DNA from 4 places in the Paenibacillus sp. LPE1-1-1.1 genome. Region 2 is predicted to be linked to each of the others. Evidence: riboswitches for the same ligand, from Rfam matches in the RefSeq annotation. Region 2 holds a riboswitch; each other region holds the start of a gene.
What was found. Region 2 has a riboswitch for cyclic di-GMP ahead of MRBLPE1_RS11580 (pyridoxal phosphate-dependent decarboxylase family protein). Riboswitches for the same ligand answer to the same signal wherever they lie in the genome.
Positions count from the first base shown of each region.

Region 1: it holds a riboswitch for cyclic di-GMP, as region 2 does, so the genes downstream of both, MRBLPE1_RS31860 (EAL domain-containing protein) here and MRBLPE1_RS11580 (pyridoxal phosphate-dependent decarboxylase family protein) in region 2, are expected to answer to the same signal.
Region 3: it holds a riboswitch for cyclic di-GMP, as region 2 does, so the genes downstream of both, MRBLPE1_RS32715 (transglutaminase-like domain-containing protein) here and MRBLPE1_RS11580 (pyridoxal phosphate-dependent decarboxylase family protein) in region 2, are expected to answer to the same signal.
Region 4: it holds a riboswitch for cyclic di-GMP, as region 2 does, so the genes downstream of both, MRBLPE1_RS02805 (methyl-accepting chemotaxis protein) here and MRBLPE1_RS11580 (pyridoxal phosphate-dependent decarboxylase family protein) in region 2, are expected to answer to the same signal.

Region 1 covers NZ_JBEGHY010000046.1:244,760-250,337, reverse strand. Annotated here, with positions in the region: gene MRBLPE1_RS31875 (nucleotidyltransferase domain-containing protein) at 1-362, shown strand, start outside; gene MRBLPE1_RS31870 (methyltransferase domain-containing protein) at 403-1,668, shown strand; gene MRBLPE1_RS31865 (metallophosphoesterase) at 1,674-4,259, shown strand; cyclic di-GMP riboswitch class I at 4,380-4,465, shown strand; gene MRBLPE1_RS31860 (EAL domain-containing protein) at 4,545-5,578, shown strand, end outside.
Region 2 covers NZ_JBEGHY010000012.1:189,483-195,060, reverse strand. Annotated here, with positions in the region: gene MRBLPE1_RS11590 (YmaF family protein) at 121-513, shown strand; gene MRBLPE1_RS11585 (methyl-accepting chemotaxis protein) at 566-2,296, opposite strand; gene MRBLPE1_RS11580 (pyridoxal phosphate-dependent decarboxylase family protein) at 2,277-3,965, opposite strand; cyclic di-GMP riboswitch class I at 4,052-4,137, opposite strand; gene MRBLPE1_RS11575 (MFS transporter) at 4,438-5,578, opposite strand, start outside.
Region 3 covers NZ_JBEGHY010000048.1:25-5,602, forward strand. Annotated here, with positions in the region: gene MRBLPE1_RS32715 (transglutaminase-like domain-containing protein) at 326-1,135, opposite strand; cyclic di-GMP riboswitch class I at 1,149-1,227, opposite strand; gene lysS (lysine--tRNA ligase) at 1,407-2,915, opposite strand; gene greA (transcription elongation factor GreA) at 3,093-3,569, opposite strand; gene dusB (tRNA dihydrouridine synthase DusB) at 3,916-4,911, opposite strand; gene MRBLPE1_RS32735 (helix-turn-helix domain-containing protein) at 4,943-5,155, opposite strand; gene folK (2-amino-4-hydroxy-6-hydroxymethyldihydropteridine diphosphokinase) at 5,107-5,578, opposite strand, start outside.
Region 4 covers NZ_JBEGHY010000001.1:562,744-568,321, reverse strand. Annotated here, with positions in the region: gene MRBLPE1_RS02810 (DUF1836 domain-containing protein) at 140-910, shown strand; cyclic di-GMP riboswitch class I at 985-1,069, shown strand; gene MRBLPE1_RS02805 (methyl-accepting chemotaxis protein) at 1,157-2,923, shown strand; gene MRBLPE1_RS02800 (HSP90 family protein) at 3,078-4,853, shown strand; gene MRBLPE1_RS02795 (hypothetical protein) at 4,856-5,578, shown strand, end outside.

The DNA of each region.
Region 1 (5,578 bases), on a different contig from region 2:
GGGATTACTTGCAGGGCGAGCATGTGAAAATTAAAAAATACTTTTACGTGCTGAGGCCGATCCTGGCCTGCGGCTGGATTGAGACTTACAATACGATGCCGCCGATCGAATTTGACCATTTGATGGATGCGCTCATCCCGAGAGGGAGTGTGCTTAGGGCCACGATTGAACTGCTTTTGCGACGCAAGAAGGCAGGGGAGGAACTCGATTATGAGCCAAGGCTTTACGCCATTAACGACTATTTGGAGGAGCGGATGGTTCATTTCGAACAAACGGCCTTTGCGCTAAGACAAGGCGAGGGCGCGCGGGACGAACAGCTCGACGAGCTTTTTCGCAGCGCTTTAAACGAAGTATGGCGTTAAAGATTCAGGTTGTTAATTTAGAGGCAAGGGGAAGGTCAGAATGGCTGTCGTGCAACTGAAATCGACGAATCCGAGCTTTTCGTTCGTCATTAGAAAAAATCCGCAAACCGGCATGCTGCTGCGCGCCGTCCGCAAAGGGATGGCTTACGGCTGGTATTCGGATGAAGCAACGTTCAATGTTTATTTTAAGGACGCTGACAATGAGGTTTCTTACAAGCAGCATAGAGAGGATCAATTCGAATATCTCAATGTGTCAAGGTACAACACGCCGCTCTTCGTACTGGGAGCGATCAATGAATTTTTTGCGTCGCCGCTCAAGGCGCAGCATACCAGTGACACGGAGGAATATGAGCATGCCTTTTATATCAATATGATTCATATCCAGCTGCTTCGGTATATTGATTTTTTCGGAAAGCATCTGACGGATTATACGTTTGAAGCGGTGCATCAAGCGCACAAAAGCTATTCGCTCACGATAAAAACGCGGAAATCGCTGTATGAGCTTATGCATGTCGTCAGCGTGCTGTGCTTGTTCCTATCCATGTTCAGCGACGAATATATCGATATTTCCGATGATATTTTGATCAAATACGTGAAGAGCATTCAAATTATCGATGCGCCTTTCTATATTCGCAGCTTGTTTTCCCGCAACTTCCTCGCTTCGAGAGAGCGATTCAAGAAGTATAAGGAAGAGCTGGAGCGGACGGACCGTTACGCCATCCAGCTTGCCTTCGGGGGAACGGCGCAGCAGCGGAGAAGCTATATCGGAAGCGTGCTCCCGTTCGATAAATCGATCGTGGATGTCGGCTGCGGCGAGGGTTTTTATGCGATACCGTTCGCTTCCAAGATCGATGCCAGCTATTATGCGATCGATATTGAGGAGCCGTTGCTCGAGATCGTGCAGCGGAAGGCGAAAGCGAAGGAGCTGGACAACATCGCGACCTTCCCATCCATCGACCGCTTTCTGGAGGCGTACAACGGGGAACAGGTGGATGTTGTGCTGACCGAGGTGATCGAGCACATGAGCCTCGCGGAGGCGGGATCGCTTATCCGGCAAATTTGCGAGCATATCGACTTCGATTATTTTGTGCTGACTACTCCCAATTCGGAATTTAATGCTTATTACGAGCTAACCGATTTCCGGCATGATGATCATAAATGGGAGCTCGGAAGAACGGCATTTCAGGAATGGCTGCTTGAAGAGGTTAAAGCGCAAAACGTAGAATGCGACTTTGTTGCGGTCGGTGACGGCGTAAACGGCGTTCAAACGACGCAGGGTGCGATCTTGAGGAAACGGAGGGAATAGCCGAAATGGTGATAAGAACGAGAGTCCATACGATTTTTATGCTGATTGGCTCGACAGAATGCGGGAAGACGACATTTGCGAACGAGGTTCTAATGCCGCAGCTGCGGTTTCGCGATGAGCTTAAAGGCGTGAATGCCAATGTGCAGTACATTTCCTCTGACAGCATCCGGCAGGAGCTGCTGGGCGCTGCTTACGATAAATACGATCAAGTAATGCTTGAGGCGAGCGAGCAGGCTTTCCGGCTTTTGTTCGAGAAGCTGCGCCTCGTGACGACCTATCCGGTCAATGCCGAGTTTGTCGTGGTTGATACGACGGGCTTGGCGGATCATTTCCGGGCGAAGGTGCGGGAGATCGCAAAGGATAACAACTATAACCTTGAGGTTATTTTGTTCGACTACCGGAAGCGGGATGATTATTATGCGTCGGAGCGCTCGAAGAAGCTGATTACGAGCCATATTAACCGCTTGCGCAAGGAAGTGCTGGGCGCGCTCTCCGGGGAAAAGTACGGCAAGATCCATAAAGTGCGCGCCAAGGATTTTTATTCGCCTATTGAAAAGCAAGCAAATGCGGAGTACAAAGTTATCATTGAGGATACTGACGAATATTTGAGCGCCATTTTGCCGCTTGACCAGAAGACGATTATCGTAGGCGACGTCCATGAATGCGTGGATGAGCTGAAGGCTCTGCTCGTTAGCTGCGGCTTTCAAATAGAAGGAAATCAGCTGTTTGAAACGGGAAAGGTAAGCGGTGCGAAAATTTTGCTGGTCGGCGATTGGATTGACAAGGGAAACCGAACGCGGGAAACTATCGATTTCCTTTATGAGAACAAAGATCAATTTTTGTTCGTATTAGGCAACCACGAAAACTTCGTATACAAGTATCTGCGCGGTGAGATTAAAGGAGTCGAGGAGGAGCTGCTGCACGCGTACTTCGATTCGACGGAGGTGCTTAAAGCGGATGAGGAGCTGCTTCGGCGATTCAATCATCTCGTCTCGCTTTCCAAGCCTTTTTACCGAACGGTGGGCAAAAGAGGGCCGTCCTTCTATGTCACGCATGCGCCCTGCGAGAACAAGTACATCGGCAAGTTGGACGTGAACTCGGTCAGGCATCAGCGGAATTTCCGGATCGATCGCTCGGCTCCGCTGGAGGAGCAGCTCCTGTTCCTGAAACAAGACGCGGCAGCGAACCAGCCTTATCATGTATTTGGCCATATTGCAGCCAAAAACGCTTTTCGGATTAAGAATAAAATCCATTTGGATTCCGGCGCGGTGCACGGCAACCTGCTGAGCGCGGTCATGCTTGCGGCGAAGCCGTTTTTCAAATCGCAAAAATCGGCGCATAAGGCGATGGATGACGAGCTGCTCACGCTCTTTAAGGATGAGCACAAGGTATCGGTGCAGGAGCTGGATGATGACTCGGCCCGTAGACTGCTTTACAGCTCAAACCATAAGATCAACTTTATATCCGGTACGATGTCGCCGGCGGATAAGGACGAAGCGGCTAGGGAGCTCGAGTCGCTGCAAAAAGGCCTGGACTATTTTGCGGAGCGCGGCGTGAAGGAAGTAGTGCTTCAGCCGAAATACATGGGTTCCAGATGCAATATTTATTTGCATGCCGAAGCAGACCGTTGTTTTGCGGTTAGCCGCAATGGGTACAAAGTCAGTAAGGTCGACCTATCGGGCATTTACGCGGGTCTGCTGCAAAGATTCGGAAATTATATGAAGGAAAACGACATCGCGATGCTGCTCCTAGACGGAGAGCTGCTGCCTTGGCTGGCGCTTGGCGAAGGGCTAATCGACCGCCAGTTCAAGCCGATTGAGAAGGCGCTCGAAACCGAGCTGGGCTTTCTAAAGGCGAACGGTTTCGAAGAATCATTCACGAAGCTTGCGCAGGAATATAAGTCCAGCGGTTTCGAGAAGGACCAGTTCCATCTCAGCAAGGCGGCCATGAATGAAAAATACGGCCAGACCGTCTATCAAAACTACAAGCATGTCCATGAGTTATTGGAGAAGCATGTGCCGCTGGATGAGCATCAAAAGGCATATGAAACCTACAAGAAGCAGCTGGAGCTTTACGCCGAGCCCGGGGAGTTGGAATACAAACCTTTTTCACTGCTCAAAATCGTCTATGGGGACGGAAGGGAAACGCTCCCGGATGGGAAGACATCGGATATGTACCGTTTCCTCTCGGATGATCCTTTCATCACGCTCTCGCTGTCCGATCCCGAAAGCGGCAAGCAGGCGGAGAAGTATTTCCAAACGCTCACGGTAGAAAACCATATGGAAGGTGTCGTCATTAAGCCCGAGATGCCAGAGCCTTATATGGTTCCTTATATGAAGGTACGTAACAAGGACTACATGTCGATTATATACGGCTATGATTATCGCTTTCCGCATAAATACAATAAGCTGATCAAGCAGAAGAGCATTACGATGAAGCTCCGCACATCCTTGAATGAATACAGGCTGGGGCAGAGCATGCTCGCGGTTCCGTTTGCGGATATAGCACCGAGCCATGAAGGCTATACGTCTGCCGCAGCTAATCTATTGTTCGAGGTTGCCAAAGAGAAGGAAATCGACCCGCGTTTGTAAAAATAATCGACCTAATAGACCTCCCTAGCCGGGAGGTTTCTTTGACTCGAAACTTTAATAGCAAAAAATTAGCTATGGAATATCTCAGTATTATATGGAATACTTATATAAGCAAAAAGTCCTAGTAAATAGCAAAGTTATCGAAAGATAATGACGCAAAGCCAACAGACCTAAAGGAAGCTTCCAAAGGTGGCTGGGTTGCCAAAAGGATGAGTGATTATTAATATCCTCCTCCGCAACACATCAGGTTACCGCATACGTTATACATAGGAAGGGATATTATAGATGGAGCAAAATATTAAACGTTATCGTGGCAATGATAACAGCTTTGACATCGTTCAGAAAATAGCGAATTTAGGCTATTGGGAATTCGACCATGGCAGCAAACAAGTATCATGGTCGAACCAAATGTTTTTCATATACGGGATGGATTTGGATTTTGTAATGAACCAGGAACGCTTTTTTGATCTAATCCATCCAGAGGACCGCGAGCGGGTTAAACGGCAATTTTTTTCCTCGGTCGAACAAAAGAAAGAGAGCACCAGCGAGTACCGCATTGTCCGCCAAAGCGGCGAAGTGAGATATGTTGTGGAAAATCTGACGATTGTTCTGGATGAGACCAATGAAGTATCGCTAACCATAGGCACGCTCCAGGATGTTACGGAAACCAAAAACCTAGAACATCGTTTGACTGTCGAAGAGCAGCATTATAAATCCATATTCGAGAATAACCCGGATGCGGTCTTCTCGTTTGACTTGAATGGTCGGTTTATGTCATGCAACGCATCGCTTGAGCAAATGTTTGGTTATGCGCGGGATGAGATTATGCACGGGAGTTTCCATCATTTTGTGGAAGAAAAGAGCTTGGAGCGGACGATTTTGCATTTTGAGGACACTGTGAATACGCTTACGCCTCAAAATTACGATACGACGGGCATAACCAAAAGCGGGCAAATCATTGAGGTTAACGTAACGAACATTCCGATTATCGTTAATCAAGAATTGATCGGCATTTATGGCATCGCCAAGGACATTACGCAAAAAAAGATGGTTGAACGATCTCTAATCGAATCGGAACTCAAATACCGCAGTATTTTGGAGCAGTCTATCGTAGGCATTTTTGTCGCGCAGAAGGAAAGATTCGTCTATGCGAACGATCAGTTGAATAAGATGCTAAGCTATGACACGCTGGTCGGCTTAGAGGTGGAGAAGGCTGTCCATCCGGATGACCGGGAAGCCGTCGTATCTCAGGTTATGCAGCTTACGGAAGGAGAGTATCTTCCGAATTTTCCTCATCGGGCAATTAAAAGGGATGGTAC
Region 2 (5,578 bases):
TTCCGTTCGTAATGGTCGACGATGCTGCACCTCATTGTTTTAGGCTTTAGCCGTTACCTGACAAACATGAATCATCATAGACTAACTCAGTACCTAACTCATTAGGAATGGGAGCAAAAAATGAAAATTCCAGTTAACGGATTTGTAATGGGATCTTCCGAAGATGACGATAACCATCATTCGCATAAGCTATATATAACGTCTTGGAATGGAACACCCGTCCATGTTCATGCCTTTTCCGGTCAAACCTCCATTGATGACGGACATTCCCATCAATATATGAGTTGGACCGCTCCTGCTCCTACCGGAGTGCCACATGTGCATGGATATCAAACTGTTACTTCACAGAATCAAGGCCATACCCACCTTATTCAGGGAACGACCGGCCCGGCCATCGCTCTTCCCGGCGGTGGGCACTATCACTTATTTGAAGGATATACCACTATTAACGGCACTCATCCTCATTCACATGCTTATCAAGGAAGAACAGGAAATGAAGTTAGCAATATGTAAAAGCGTTGGCCTAAAAAAGAAAGGTGCTCACATGAGCACCTTTTTTTCATTCTTAATTATCTAGCTTGTATTGTTTTATCGATTCATTTAAATCAACAGAAAGATTGGAAAGTTGTATAATTACTGCGGATATTTCTTGCATAGAAGCGCTTTGCTGCTGCGCAGATGCAGCAACCTCTTCCGTTCCTGCAGCCTGTTCCTGCGTTATACCGGAGATTTGCTGCATAGATTCGGTTATCTTTTCAAAAGATTCATCCACTTTGCCTAATGCACTGAACATATGGTTAGTATGCTCGGTAAACTCCGATACGCCGCCATAAATTCCTTTAAAGTTTTCATATGTTCCCTGTATCCATGAATGCCCTTGCTCAACGGCTTTACTTCCATCGTTAATACTTTTCATCACTAACAAACTATTTTCTTGCGTACTGGATACAAGATCTGTCACAGACAGTGCTGCCTGGGCAGATTGTGTCGCTAATTTCTTAACCTCACCGGCAACGACTGCAAATCCTCTCCCCACATCTCCTGCGCGAGCCGCTTCTATTGAAGCATTTAATGCGAGCAGATTCGTTTGATTGGATATTTCAGAGATAATGTTTATGATTTCACTTATCTCGTTAGATCGTTCCTCTAGTGCAGCAGCAGCTTCTTGAGATTGAAGCATTGCTTGTTTGATTACATACATCTGTTGAAGAGTTCGTTCAACAAGGTCCTGACCTTGTTCTGACTGGTTATGCACTTCCGCAGCGATGTTCTGAATATCCTTCATACCGCCTGATACATCTTTAATTTCAGAATCGATGTGGTTGATGTTCGTTTGACTATCGGTCACGCTCAGAACAATTTCATTAATTCCCTCTGTCATCCGGTTGGTTGAATCAGCAACCTGTTGCGCACTATTCGTTGACTCATTTACAGTTTGCTCTAAGTGTTGACTTGTTACTGAAATAAGATTTGAAGAGGCAACAACCTGTTGAATAAGACTTTTAAGGCTATTAATCATTAATCCAAATGATATAGCTAATTTTCCGATTTCATCATTGCTCTGAACTGCAATAGCCGTTTTCATATCGCCGGCTGCAATCTTATCTGCTGCTAACATTAAATTGCGTAGTGGATTCGTAATTACCCTACCGATAACGATTGCAATTATGCTTCCGACTACGAGCACTATAATTGAAATAATGATGGTAGTCAGATTTGAGCTTGTTGTCGTATTGGGCACAACGGAAGCATCTAAATCAATACCAAGGATTCCAAATGCTTTACCCGACTCATCGGACAGTGGAACGAAGATTGATTTATGTGTACCGTACTCATCATTATAAATAGGACTTATTACAGGACTATTCGATGTGATTGCTTCTTTCATTTCAGCTGTAAACGGGTAAGGCGTTCCAAAATCATCCGGCACACCGGATAGGATAAGAATTCGTTCGTTATTCTCGGTGTTAGATAGAATGTAAATATTCTCAAGGCTATGTATCTCTTGCAGTTTCTCTAACTCTGTTTTGATCAATGCATAATTTGGGTCATCCGTGCTTGCTAGCAGCTTCCCTGAACCCGGGATAACGGATAAGGTATTGCTTGCAATTTGTATATCCGTACTCAGTCGATTATCGAATTGCTCCAGCAATTTCTCTGAAAGATTATGCTGGGTCATATAGCCGGATACGGCAAAAGCAACACAGGTGATAACTTGCAAGAGAAGAATGCTGAACGCGATTTTTACAGCTAGATGTTCTTTATACCAATTAAAACTAAATATAGACTTCTTCATGAGTGAGCTCCCTTGTATTTGTTCGATTATATTCCGAATATGTTTCTTCGATTTTGCCTTTTAAATAATGAACGATTGCATCAACATCGGACACTTGCGTATACGGTGAAATTACGAACAGCTTGCTGGCATATAGCGCAATTCTCTTATTATCCCTTGTAGGAACGTAAAGATGCTTTTTGGTATCGCCAAAGAACATTTCTCTCCGGTCTCTTCCCAGTATCTCAAACAAAATTTCATTTAATTTGTTTTCTTTGTCTACTTCCTCATAGCTGCTGGCTCCGGCATATTCTTTTGCATAACCATTCTGCCCGTCCGTATAGAGGCGGAACAATGTGATGATGCCTGGATTTAGAGGATTAACAATGATTGCTTCCGGTATTTCCCTCTGCAGCGCTTTTCGGAAGGCGGCATTTACTTCAACAAATTGAGCTAGCAGTTTTTGATAACCCTCGATTCCAAACGCCAGCAAAGCGCTGTATATGCTAATGGAGCTTCCCATTCTTGAGCATTCTAACGTGTAGCTCGTATGATATTGCCCGTATCCCCGGTGTCCGACATATGGAGTCTCGTCTGGATCTAAATCCAGAAGCTTTAAATCAGAAGCATTTTTGACTAAAAATAGGCTTGTTGAATAAGGGGTTTGTCCCAACTTCTGAAAATCGAAGCAAAGAGAATCTGCTTTGTTCAAATGTTTCATTTTTGCTTGAATGGCTTTTAGAGCTGCAAGCGCTTCGTCCGCAATATTCAAAGGATTATTGGCAAAATCGTAGTTGTTGAAGAAAGCGAAGAATCCGCCCAGAGCCGAGTCGGCATGGATATGGGGCCGTTGGATACGGTGCTCCCGTGCTAACCGTTCTGTCATTTGATATACTTCATCAAGGTTGTCAATGCCCATTGCATCTGTCGTACCCGTAGTGGCAACCACGTATATCGGAATGCCGCCCTTTGCGATAACCTGTTCCATTTTCGCTTTCAAATCCTCGATATCCATGGAGCTATCTTCATGGGTACGGATTTTGATTAAGTGATCGCTTCCAATCCCTGTGGCTTCCATCGACTTATAAAGGCTGTAATGTGCCGCCTCCGAGCAGAACGCATATAAGTTTTGGGGCACTCCGGTCTTTGCGGCAGAAGAGCTTGCTTTATTAATCGCCAGCCTCAATCCAGTGAATATTGCGCCCTGGCCGCCCCAAGTTGTATATCCTCCGCTTACTGCCGTGTGATAGCCGATAAGATCCGACATCATTGCAACGACCTTAACTTCGGCTTCGGCGCCAGCCGGTCCATATACATCCCATAAATTATTGCCATTCACCATAAATGCCGTAAGCATGCCGAGTATTCCCGGGGTGCTGGCCATAGGCAAAATGTTGGTTAAAAAGTATTTGGTGTGATAGGGATGAGCGTGAAGCAAGGATAGAAGCTCTTTATTAACCTCATCCAACGGGCTTCCGCTATGTGGAATTCTGCTAGCATCCGCCAGCTCCTTATAAAAAAGCGGTCCTCGCTCTTTATTCCCTTTCAAAAAAACCGATTCTGGGTCCTTTAGCTCATCGACACCGCTAACGATCTGCCCAATTAATTCTAAAAACTTGTTACGCTGCTCTACATTGCCATCATCACTTGGAAATAAGCTGCGAATATTAGTTTGATGATTCATACTCATACTACCTCACTCCACCATTGATATTTTTCTCTCTAAATAAAAAAGGCACACCTATAAACTCTCATAGGTATACCCTTTGCTTATAACATTGCAACTGGCTGACATTTCTTTTTAAGAAGTAGTCCCTATAGCTTTGCGCCACCATCTTTCGATGGATTTGCCAATATTAAATTTGGAGAAATTTACAGGTTAATTAGAAAACATTTACATCTAATAGGAACATTCTACTATCTCGCTTTTCCAGAATCAACGTTTTTTTAGTTAAATATGTCTAAAGAACTAACGAATGATGTCGACAGTTATTTTTTTTGTCACAATTCTCCTATTATTATAAATGACACCGTTTTCTTTTATAAAATCCCTTTACTATCTCTTATCTTCTCTTTTTGCCGGAAATAAAAAAGCATCGTGCCGATAAAAAGGGAAACTCCCCATTTATTCGGACGATGCTTTCGCCGGTCATGTTATTTGATTAGTTTGATGATAGCAGAGTAGAAGGACTAAACATGTAGTTTCTTAGAAGAATAGATATTAAACTTAATATCAAGAATAGTACTCCCCCGAAGACGATGTATTGCGTACCCATTCCTGATATAAATAATCCACCTACTGCGGTTCCAATCGTTATTCCTAAGTTACCGCATGATAGATACAATCCATTAACGAAATCAGGAGCTTCTGGCGCCGCGGAGGTAATCCAATATTGACCGACATTATTTCCTATAGCAAATAAAATTCCCCATAACATAATTGTTACCAACATAGGTCCAGTGGACATGCCTGTAAGGAATGACAATAGGAGAACGATTCCTAATGCGATTGGGAAAAGTATTGCAGTCTTCATAGCATGTTTGGTAAGTAACCTTCCTCCTACCAAATTTCCAAGCAGACTTGCTAAACCTAATAAAAATAATGCCAAAGTTAAGGTTTTCCCCGATATATTCGTTACGGTCCCAAGATATTCTGTGATGAAAGTATTAATACTCGCAGTTGCAGAACCAATAAATACGACAGTAGCAATAGCTAACCAAAGAACCGGCTTTTTTAATACGCTTATTTGGGAGCCATAAGAAAGCCTTTCTTTAACAGGCATGGATGGCACAAATATCATTGTCGCTATGAATGCCATAGCATTAACGATAGCAAAGAATAACATGGCCTTTTCTATAGAAGCCCCACTAGCAATATAATTAGTGATGGGTACGCCAAGTATCATACCTGCGGTTACGCCTAAAATCACTTTAGAAACAGCCTTAGGAGCTTCTTCCGCTCTAACAGAGGTAGCAGCAACTGTCAAAGCCAATGAACAATAAATGGGATGGAAAAAGGCTGGGATCACACGAGCAATTAGCAAAACGGTAAAGTTTGGTGCAAATATGGAAACAATGTTACCTACTACGAAAATACCAAGTACAAGCAGCATTACCGTCTTACGGTTTATTCTTGAAAACAATAACGGCATAATAGGACCAGATATTGCAACAGCAAGTGCAAAGAGGCTCACTAGCAGACCTGCTTTGGATACACTGATATCAAATTGCTCAGCAATTGAAGGTAGTATCCCAATTACGCCCATCTCGGTAGTTAGAATACCGAAAACGCCTACAGCTAAA
Region 3 (5,578 bases), on a different contig from region 2:
GGTGTTTGAAATGCTCATTACTTTTTTATCGCTTTTCTAACGATCCGTTAGGATCGTAAGGGCAGTTATTACTCGTTGTTCAGTTTTCAAAGAGCAATCTTTTCTTTCGTGTCAGCCGTATGTCTCGTTGGCGACCTAGATAATATATCACGTTCGCCTATAACAATGCAAGAACTTTTTTTAAAAAAGTAATAAAAAGATTTACGTCCTCGAATCCCCTCGTTTCATGCTTAGCTCGCGAAAAACTAATCGTCTATATAATGAAGAAAGAAATAAAAAAACGAGCGATGCGCCTATGCGCATGCTCGTTATTCGTTTACTTTTATTAGTATTGTTTTGAGGCCGTATATTTTGCAGCATCTTTAATCAATTCGAATTTTTTATTGCCCTTCTTCAAACCCGCATCTACTGTTGTATCTATCGTAACCCACTTGCCGCCTAAGTAGACTTCATTCCATGCGTGGTAAACATCTACATATGTCGATTTTCCCATCATCAGCTTCGTTGGAATATCCAAGCCGCGAAGCATCCCTGCAAACAAAGCTGCATAACCGTAGCAAATATCTTTTTTTGATTTTAAGGTGCGATCGATGTTCGGAAGGTAATCCACCGAAAGATTAGCCGCCAGTTGATGATCGTAATTAATGTTCGTGATAATAAAATCGTAGATAGCTTTTACTTTCTCCATATCTGTCTTTTTATTTTTCGCAAGCTCTTTTGCTTTCACAATCGCGCTGCTTGTATTTGTCCAACTGATATTTTGAATGGAGTTCAAGTATAATACCTTGCTGTCCTTCAAACTAAGCGTAACCGTTTGTTTTCTGACCAGCTTGTATTTGCTGCCTGATGTATTCTCTAAAACCGAAATCGTATATTGTCCGTTTCCGAGCTGCAGAGGGAATTGCTCTGATGTTTTACCGGAGGTCAGGTTATAGGTATAGTTCGTTTGGCCCTTAGCAACCATAAGTTTTGTTTTCACTTTGGCATTAACGGGGTAATCGATAGCAATAACACCGTTACTAAGATGAGACGTATCCAGCCAGTCTGAAGCCGCTGCTTCACTTGCCTGTGCTGTGGTGGCATTTATCGACGCGATAAGTACAAATGCCGCGATTATGCAAATAAATTTACGCATGAAAAAAACTCCTTTCGGTAGCTGGCTGCCATCTTCAGGAAGGCCCTATAGCTTTGCGTCCCTACCTTTCGATAGGTTTGCCATTATCGTGTGAAGCTTCATTAACACTAATATTAGTTCTAATATACCATATGAATCTATCAAATCAATACGAGTACTTAAAATATTATCATATTTTGGTAGTTTTTCAGATTTGCTGCGGCAGCGCTCTCCTCTAAATACAAAAAGAACCGCCGGCAGCTGACTGCCGTGCGGTTCTATTATTTCATTTTTATTCGGCGGAACGTTGATCTCTCATATGAGGGAACAATAGCACGTCGCGAATGGATGGCGCATCCGTAAGCAGCATGATCAACCGGTCGATACCGATTCCAAGCCCGCCTGTTGGCGGCATGCCGTATTCAAGAGCGCGGATAAAGTCTTCATCCATCTCATGCGCTTCATCGTTGCCATGCTCACGTTCAACCAGCTGCGATTCGAACCGCTCACGTTGGTCGATCGGATCGTTAAGCTCCGTAAAGGCGTTGGCATGCTCGCGCGCCACAATAAATAGCTCGAAACGATCTGTAAACCGCGGATCCGTCTCGCTCTTTTTCGCAAGAGGAGAAATCGCAACGGGATGTCCGGTCACGAAAGTCGGCTGGATAAGCGTGTGCTCGCAAAATTGTTCGAAAAAGGCATTAAGAATATGACCAAAAGTCATATGCGGATCAACCGGGACCTTATGCTCCTTCGCCAGACGCTGTGCTTCTTCGTCACTCATCTCGATCCCAAAATCAACGCCAGTCGTTTCTTTAACCAGCTCGACCATCGAAACACGGCGCCACTGCGGAGTTAAATCAATCTCTTGGCCTTGATAAGTGATTTTCGTTGTGCCGAGTACTTCTTGCGCGATATGTGCAATGACGTTTTCGGTTAGCGCCATAATATCCTTGTAGTCGGCATAAGCCTCATACAGTTCAATCATGGTGAACTCTGGATTGTGCCGTGTCGAAATTCCTTCATTCCGATACACGCGTCCAATTTCATATACCTTCTCCAAACCGCCTACAATTAGACGCTTCAGATGCAGCTCGATAGCAATACGCATGTAAAGCTGCATGTCGAGCGCGTTATGATGCGTTTCGAACGGTCTGGCTGCCGCACCGCCTGCAATAGAATGCAAAGTAGGCGTTTCTACCTCCAGATAACCGCGGGAATCCAAATAGCGGCGCATGGATTGAATGATTTTGGAACGGGTAATGAAGGTTTGCTGTACATCCGGATTCACGATAAGGTCAACATAACGCTGGCGGTAACGAAGCTCAACATCCTTCAGCCCATGATATTTATCAGGCAAAGGAAGCAGCGACTTCGTCAACACTTCAATATCATGCGCTTTGACCGAGACTTCGCCCGTGTTCGTTTTGAAAACGACGCCTTGCACGCCAATGATATCGCCAATATCCAGTAAATCGAATGCGGCAAATTTATGCTCTTCGACGGTATCCTTGCGAACATAAATTTGAATCCTGCCGCTCAAATCCTGGATCGTAGCAAATCCGGCTTTGCCCATTCCGCGTTTTTGCATAATGCGTCCTGCAATACGTACGGTAACAGCTTGGCCTTCCAGCTCTTCTTTGCTGTGCCCTTCATGAGCCTGTACAATTTCTTTGGCGTTATGCGTGCGTTCGAACTTGCGTCCGAAAGGGTCCACGCCTAGTCCTCTAAGCTCGTCTAGTTTGTCTCTGCGAATTTGCAAGAGTTCACTTAGCTCCTGCTCATTGTTTTCATGTTCCACTACTTTCATCTCCTTGATCGTTCGGCAAGCGTAAGCGGCTGTGGCCGGATTGTTGCGATAAAAACTCGTTTTCCGATAAAATATAAGCCCTGTATTCCTATGAAATATACGTTCTTATATTTTAAACGTTCAAAAAGCTTCCCACAAGGAAGCTTTTTGATCCGCGCATTGCAAACCTTATTTTTTGATATCGAGAATTTTGTATTGAATGATGCCGACAGGTACGTTGACTTCGACAACCGTTCCTTTTTTCTTGCCCAAAATCGCTTTGCCAACCGGGCTCTCGTTTGAGATCTTGTTTTGCAAAGGATCGGCTTCAGCTGTACCGACAATAGAGTACTCCATCGTATCGCCGTATTCCATATCTTCAACCGTAACAATAGAACCGATGCTAACGGTATCAATATCAATATCATCATTATTTATAATACGCGCGTTGCGCAGCATTTTCTCAAGGGTAAGCACGCGGCCTTCGATAAATGCTTGCTCGTTCTTCGCATCCTCGTACTCCGAGTTTTCACTTATATCACCATAGCCGATGGCTACTTTAATACGTTCAGCAACTTCACGACGCTTGACCGATTTCAAGTTCTCTAATTCATCTTCGAGCTTGCGCAGCCCTTCTTGAGTCAGAATGATTTGCTTATCGTTCATCTTTCCGATTCTCCTGTCATGTGACTAATTTTTCATACCTTGTATGAATTCACTGATACCTAATATATTACGCTTCTTAATCCTCATACCTACTGTTGTTTGAAGCGCTCTTGATGCGTTCGTTATTTATATTGCACGATTATATTGCAAAGGTACCATGAATGTCAATCAAAGCCAAACGACCCATTGAAACCGTTTCATTTTTTGAAAATGTAACAGAAGCCGCTGGATAGCGGCTTTTGTCGAATGGTGTCATTAACGACCGATTCAGGATCATGCTTATAACCGGTCTATGTGTATTTTAGTAGGCGACCTCTTCCGCAGCGCCTGATGTTCCGCCTGCAGTTTAAGCGGATTGGAATTCCGCATCCTCTTCAAGAGACCGTACATAGTTTTCCAAGATTGCTACCATCGGGTCACGGCCGGTTTCTTCCATAATGACATCTTTTACGCGAGCGCCGCCTGGAAGTCCCTTCAGGTACCATGCTAGGTGCTTGCGCATCTCGCGTACCGCAACCGCCTCGTTCTTCAATGCCACTAAACGATCGAGATGCAAAATAGCTACTTCCAATTTCTCACGCGGCGTCGGATCGCTAAGCAGCTCACCATTCGTCAAATATTGAATGGTCCGGTAAAGCATCCAAGGGTTTCCTAACGCGCCGCGTCCGATCATCACGCCGTCGCAGCCCGTGTGATCCAGAAGGCGTTTGGCATCCTCTGGCGAGAAAACGTCCCCATTGCCTATTACAGGAATGGATACCGCTTCTTTGACATCTTTTATGATGTCCCAATTGGCCTTGCCTGTATACAATTGCTCGCGTGTGCGTCCGTGTACGCTTACGGCTTTCCCGCCGGCGCGTTCAACGGCACGGGCATTCTCAACCGCGTAAATATGCTGGTCGTCCCACCCAATGCGCATTTTTACCGTCACCGGCTTCTGGACCGCATCCACAACGGACGAGACCATCTCATAAATCTTATTGGGATCGAGCAGCCAGCGGGCACCCGCATCGCATTTCGTTACCTTCGGTACCGGACAACCCATGTTGATATCGATAATATCCGCGTTGGTCTGCTTGTCTACGACCTTTGCCGCTTCTACAAGCGACTCGCGGTCACCGCCGAATATTTGCAGGCTGAGCGGCTTCTCGCGCTCATCGACAAACAGCATTTCGAGCGTTCTTTTGTTCCCGTGTAAAATCGCCTTGTCGCTCACCATCTCCGCACATACAAGACCTGTTCCAAACTCTTTGGCTATCAATCGAAAAGCAGGGTTGCACACGCCTGCCATCGGCGCTAGCACCACTCTGTTCTTCATCTCGATGTCTCCGATTTTCAGCATGTCGCTCCTTGCCCCCATAAGATATGCATCGTTATTCACGTGAATCAGACATTAATTCCTCGTAACTGATTCCTAGCGTTTTGGCTATATGACTTAGCAGCTTCGGATCTGTCTTCCTTGTTCCGCGTTCCAATGAACCGAGAACAGCTACCGATACACCAAGTTCCTTGGCCAGCTCCTGCTGAGTATAGCCCTTCAGCTTTCGAAAGGCTCTGACGCGCTGCGCCAATTGATTGTTTTCCATAACGTAATGCCTTCCTTTCCATCCAGAAGCGCCGCCTTTGACTCTGCGCTTACTTCTGCCTGCAGCCGATGCGATTGATCCAGAACATCATGCAGCGGCACAAGCACAAACGCCCGCTCCATCATGCGCGGATGCGGCAAGGTTAGTTCCTCTTGATCCATTCTGACATTATCGTATAGGAGAAGATCAAGGTCAATGGTTCTAGGTCCCCAACGTATTTGTCGAACTCTTCCTAATTGCTGCTCAAATTCCAGAAGCTGCCTCAGTAGTATTAATGGGGAAAGCGTCGTTCGCAAAGCGAGCGCCATATTGAGAAACGGCGGTTGATCCGTATAGCCTACCGGGTCCGTCTCATACATGCCGGATACCTTGCTTATCGCTATTTCCGGATGTGCGTCCAGCAGTCCAATCGCTGCAAGCAGC
Region 4 (5,578 bases), on a different contig from region 2:
TTTAGAGCGATTTTACGAGATGGAAAAGCTTATTCTCATTGATTTTCGAGCCTTTACAAGTGTCATTCTCCGGCATATGATGAGTTCATATGAACTTGTAATAAAATATTGTATGCCGAAAGCGCGAGGAGGAAGGGAAATGGAGTCCTTTACGCTTACTCGAAAAGAGATGGCCTGCTTGCTGCTCTCCTTGGATGGAAAGCATAATCAGAAGCCGCTGCAGGTGCTGCAAGCCGCATGGACCAAAACGCATCAATACGATTTGGAGAAGGGCGCGGGATTGCCTGCATTTCTGTCTACGCTGCTGCCTCCGATTATCGAAAAGCTTATAAAAGGCAATGAGCTGAGAGGCTTCTCGCTTCATGAGATTGCTGCGCTCGGCCAACTGATCGAATATTCCAATCTGTCGATTACATCCATGCAAAACTGGGTAAAGCGAGATTTTAAACCCTACTTCGATTGTCCGAAGGCCGGAAAAAAATATTCTCTGAATCAAGCGGCGTTATTGTTCATTATTGATGATTTAAAGTCTAATCTTGATTTTGAATCAATCCGCAAGCTATTCGAGATCGTATTCAAGAAGCCGGAAGACGAAACGGATGATTTGGTCGGACCTATAGAATTATATGCCTCCTATACCAGTATGTTTGAAGAGCTTGATGCGAATAACGATCAGCTTCTCGATATATCCGGCCATTTGAAGGAGAACCCGCATCAGGATTTATTGACTGAGCAGGCCATTCGTTTATCCGCGAACCAGTTTGCGAGCAGGCTGCCGAATCTCACGGAGAATCAATGGGAGGCCGTGCGCAACATTTTGCTTATTTCGGTCATTTCGATACAAACGTCCTATTTTCATTCGCTGTCAAGACGTTATTGCAATGCGACTTTGTTTCTAAGTCCTGAATAAAATAGTTCTAAAGGGATGTACAGATTGTCTGGTATGTCCTATACTGGTTTATGTTGTAAATACAAACATAGACAATCTGAAAATGGCAAACTTGCCGAAAGGCAAGGACGCAAAGTTATGGGCCTAAGGTGCAAGCGCTACGGCTGCCAGACCGCCGGAAGGATATAGAGCTAAGTAAGCTATCCGCCTCCTGTGGCTGGGTAGCTTTTTTGCTTTTTTAGAGAGACCGAGGAGAGAGAAAGCTGGATGGATTTAAAGGTATGGTTGGAGAGAGCGGGCAGGCTGGGCAAGCTGTCAAAGAAATTGAGCATGAGAAAAATAACGGCCAGGTTATTGTTTATTACGGCAATCATTACTCTCTTTAATGTAGGTTCCGGCATATTTATTTATGTGCAAAATGTTTCGGTCGCCAATTCAATTGAAGATTCAGAGGAATTATCCCGCGCGGAACGCAGTTATCAAGGCATCTCTAATAAATTGCTGAAGGTCATGCTTCTGATGGTTGATGCAATCGAGAACGGCAAAAGCGACGCGACGGCGATCATGAAGGATTTGGAAGATCTGCCCGCCCATATGAACGAACTGGAAAAACAACTTATCGAGATGGATAAGCAATACCCTCCGGCTGTTGAAGACGGTCCCCTATATGCCAATCAAGTCGGCGTACTCCGTCTGGCCCTTGACAATTTAAAGGATACGAATACCGATACCACCGGATTAACGGCTGAGGAAAAATCGCTGCGTATCAGTAGTTTAATCAGCGTATATACAGTTATTCTAAACTACTCGAACGACACCATGCATGAGCGCTTAACCCATGATGCGGACATTACTTCAAACCATTTAAATGATGATGTATCCCGCGCAAACATCATTGTCCTCATCAATGTGATATTGCTCGCCGTGCTGCCAGCGATCATGATTTTTGGCGTTACGCAATCGATTAAAACGGGTCTTGCGGGCATTACTCGCCGTATCCGGGCATACGGCAGCAATGATTTTACAAGTCAAGAGAAGCTCGTGCGCGCCGATGAATTCGGAGAAATCGATCAAGCCTTAGCCGATATGGGCGATAATTTACGCGATACGATTAGAGCAACGCTCCAAGTAAGCGAGTCGGTGCTGGATGTTTCGCGGAATATGGATATGATGATCGGCAGCAACCGTAAAGCCTCCGAAGACGTGAAGGGCCAAGTGGATCTGGGCAGAGAGGCATTGCTCTCCCAATATGACGATGCGTCATCCATTTCGGCGGTAACCGAGCAAATATCTGCAAGCTCTCAGGAAATTGCCGCTTCAAGCGAATACATAAACAATGATATGCGCCAGATGAAGCAATCCTCGCAAAGCGGGTTGCAGCAAATGGCCGGCGTTGTTACGATGGTAAACGAAACCGTAGAGCAGTTTGCGAAGCTGTCGGAAGCTTTCGAAACGATGAATGACCGTTATAACAACGTATCGAAATTTTTGAATGGCATTCAGGACTTAAACACGCAGACGAACCTGTTGTCACTGAACGCCTCCATTGAATCGGCAAGGGCAGGGGAGCATGGACGCGGCTTTGCGGTCGTGGCGGAGGAAATCAGGAAGCTGTCCAGTCAAACGGATTCCATCTCCAAGCAGATCACGAAGGAATTGTCTTTGATCCAAAATGATGTAGCTGCCAGCAGCCGCACGATCGGAAGCTTCGCGAATGTCATTCACTCGACCCGTCAAGCATCGGAGACGGCGAGCGGCACTTTCCGGGCATTGGAGTCGCAGAGCAGCGTGCTTTCCGATCAAATGAGTGAAATTTCCACGGCCATCAGCGAAATTACGAGCGGTATGACCCACATTGTTTTAGCAGTGGATAAGCTTCTTAACACGTCAACCGATGTTAATGGCAAAATGGAGCATATGAGCGAGCTGTCCGTTAAGCAAAATGATATTTCTGATGAGCTGCGCACGCTGGCAGAGAAGCTGACAGGCTCTTCGCAGGATTTGAAAGAGAAGGCCTCCGTGTTTAAGCTATAAACAAAATAAACCGAAAAAGGACGATTAGCCGGGAGCTGGTCGTCCTTTGTTGTCATTATTCGCCTAAAAAAAGGATAAGGCTGCAATATGACGAAATAAAACGGAGGGTAATACCGATATGTATATTAATGACATAACGAACATAGGAGAAAATATGAGCGAATTGAATTTTCAGGTTAACTTACAAGGAATGATTGAGCTTCTATCGAAGCATTTATATGCAAATCCCGGCGTATTCGTAAGGGAACTTCTCCAAAATGGCGTGGACGCGATTACGGCGCGCAAACGCCTCGGCCATCGTTTTGATGCCGGTGTGACCGTAGAACTTTACGGATCGCGGACGATCGCCGTCCATGATAACGGAATCGGTTTATCGGAGCAGGAAATCCACCGTTTTCTGGCCCAAATCGGCAGCACCTCGAAACGCGAGGAGCTCGACTCGGCTGATGATTTCATTGGCCAATTCGGTGTCGGACTGCTGTCATGCTTCGTGGTTAGCGGCGAAATCGTAGTTATAACGCGGTCTGCTTTGGAGGGCGATACCCTTGAATGGAGGGGACGCTCGGACGGGACCTACAAAATACGCAAGCTCGAAAAAGACGCACCGATCGGGACGACCGTATTTTTAACCTGCAAGGACGGTTATGAGGATTACTATGAATGGGACAGCATGTCGGATTTAATGACGCATTACGGCCAGTTCCTTCCCGTTCCCATCCGTTTATCCGAAGGGAAAAACGAAATCACCGTCAATGAAGAAACGCCGCCGTGGGCTATGAGCATGAAAGAAGCGCTGGTTTACGGTGAGTATCATATGTATCAGAACTTCCTGGACGCCATTCCTCTTAAGTCTGGTATGGGCGAGCTGGAGGGCGTAGCGTATATTTTGCCCTACGCAGTCAGCTTGCAAGCAGAGAAGAAGCATAAGGTTTACGTCAAGCGGATGCTGCTGTCAGATCAAATTCAAAATATGCTGCCGGACTGGGCGTTTTTCGTGACCTGCGTCATGAACGCCAATGGCCTGAAGCCGACGGCATCCCGCGAATCGTTAATGGAAAACGAACTGTTTTACAGCGTTAAGGATGAACTGGGCGAATGCATAAAGAGGCATATGATCATGCTAGCGGAAACAGACCCGGACTTGCTGGAGAAAATAATTCGAATTCATTATTCATCCATTAAAGCAATGGCATCCCAGGATGATGAGCTTTATCGTTTGTTTATTCGGTTCCTTACCTTCGAAACGTCATTCGGCGAGATGAGGATGGGGGAGATTTTGGAGAAGAGCCGGCAGATCGTTGTGTCCTCTACGCTTGATGAATTTCGCCAAGTGGCGCGAGTGGCAAAAGCGCAGGATGTCATGGTTATTAACGGCGGTTACGTACATGACTTTGAGCTGGTGCGCAAGCTGCCTGAGCTGGATGAGAATATTGAAGCATTAGTGCTGGATCCGATTAACTTTTCTAATTTCTTTGAAGCAATCAATCCAGTAGAGCTGTTAAACGCGGAAGCGTTTTTGGAGCTTTCAGACCGTCTGCTTGCTCCATTTCAGTGCAGGAGTGTGCTAAAACAATTTGAGCCTGCTGATTTAGCGGCGCTTTATAACACGAATGACGAGGTGAACTTTCTTCGGATGGCGGAGCAAACGAAGGAAGAGGCGAATGATGTATTTGCTGAAATCGTAGATATTGTCATCCATGAGCTTTATGAGCTGCCTTTGGCAAGGCTTTGCTTCAATTTCAACAATCCGCTGATACGGAAGGCCATCGCCTGTAACGATGCGTCTATGCAGAAGCTTTGCATCGAAACCGTTTATACGCAAGCCCTGCTGCTCGGCAATTATCCGCTCGGTCCAGAGGAACTGAAGCTGTTGAATCAATCGTTTATGCAGGTGTTGGATATCGGACTCGGTCAGGCGGGTGAGCGTTAATTATGAAGCAGCGGTACAATCAGTTAAGGAGCGAGGCCTGGAGCTTGCCGCAGGGCAAACAAAAGCTGGCGGTATTGGAAGAAGCGATTCGAATCGCCGACCAATATATGACGAAGGAGGATGCCTACTTCGCGCGAATGACTTATTCCGAGGCGGCGCTTGATTCCGGTTATCAAGAAAGGTTCCTTGTCTCCTTTACATGGTGCTTGACGCAGTTCGAAAAAGAACCTGCCGCTTATTCGAGCTTCTCGATCATTTGGCACTATAAATGGTTCATCAATCAAATTTGGCGGTTTCCGCAATTTGGCGCAGCCCAAATCTCGTCAATCCTTGATGATTTCAAGGCAAAATGCTTACAATACGGTCACAGCCTGCGCCCTTATTATCAGTGTCATCATCGCTACTCGCTTTCGAGAGGCGATTTGGAAGCAGCGCAGACCTATTACGAGCTCTGGCGTAAAACAGCGCGGGACGGCATGTCGGATTGCAGGGCATGCGAACAAAACAGCTTTGGCTATTATCATTTTACAGCGGGTAGATACCGGCGCGGCCTGCAAACGATGAAGCCGATCATGGATGGCCGGTTGACCTGTAAAACCATCCCCCAAAATACGTACAGCCATTTGCTGCTCCCGCTCCTTGAGATCGATCAAGCTGAGGAGGCCGTGAAAATGGCGAAGAAAGGAGCGCGCCTGTTAAGCGGTCCCGGTTATTTGACCGAGTAC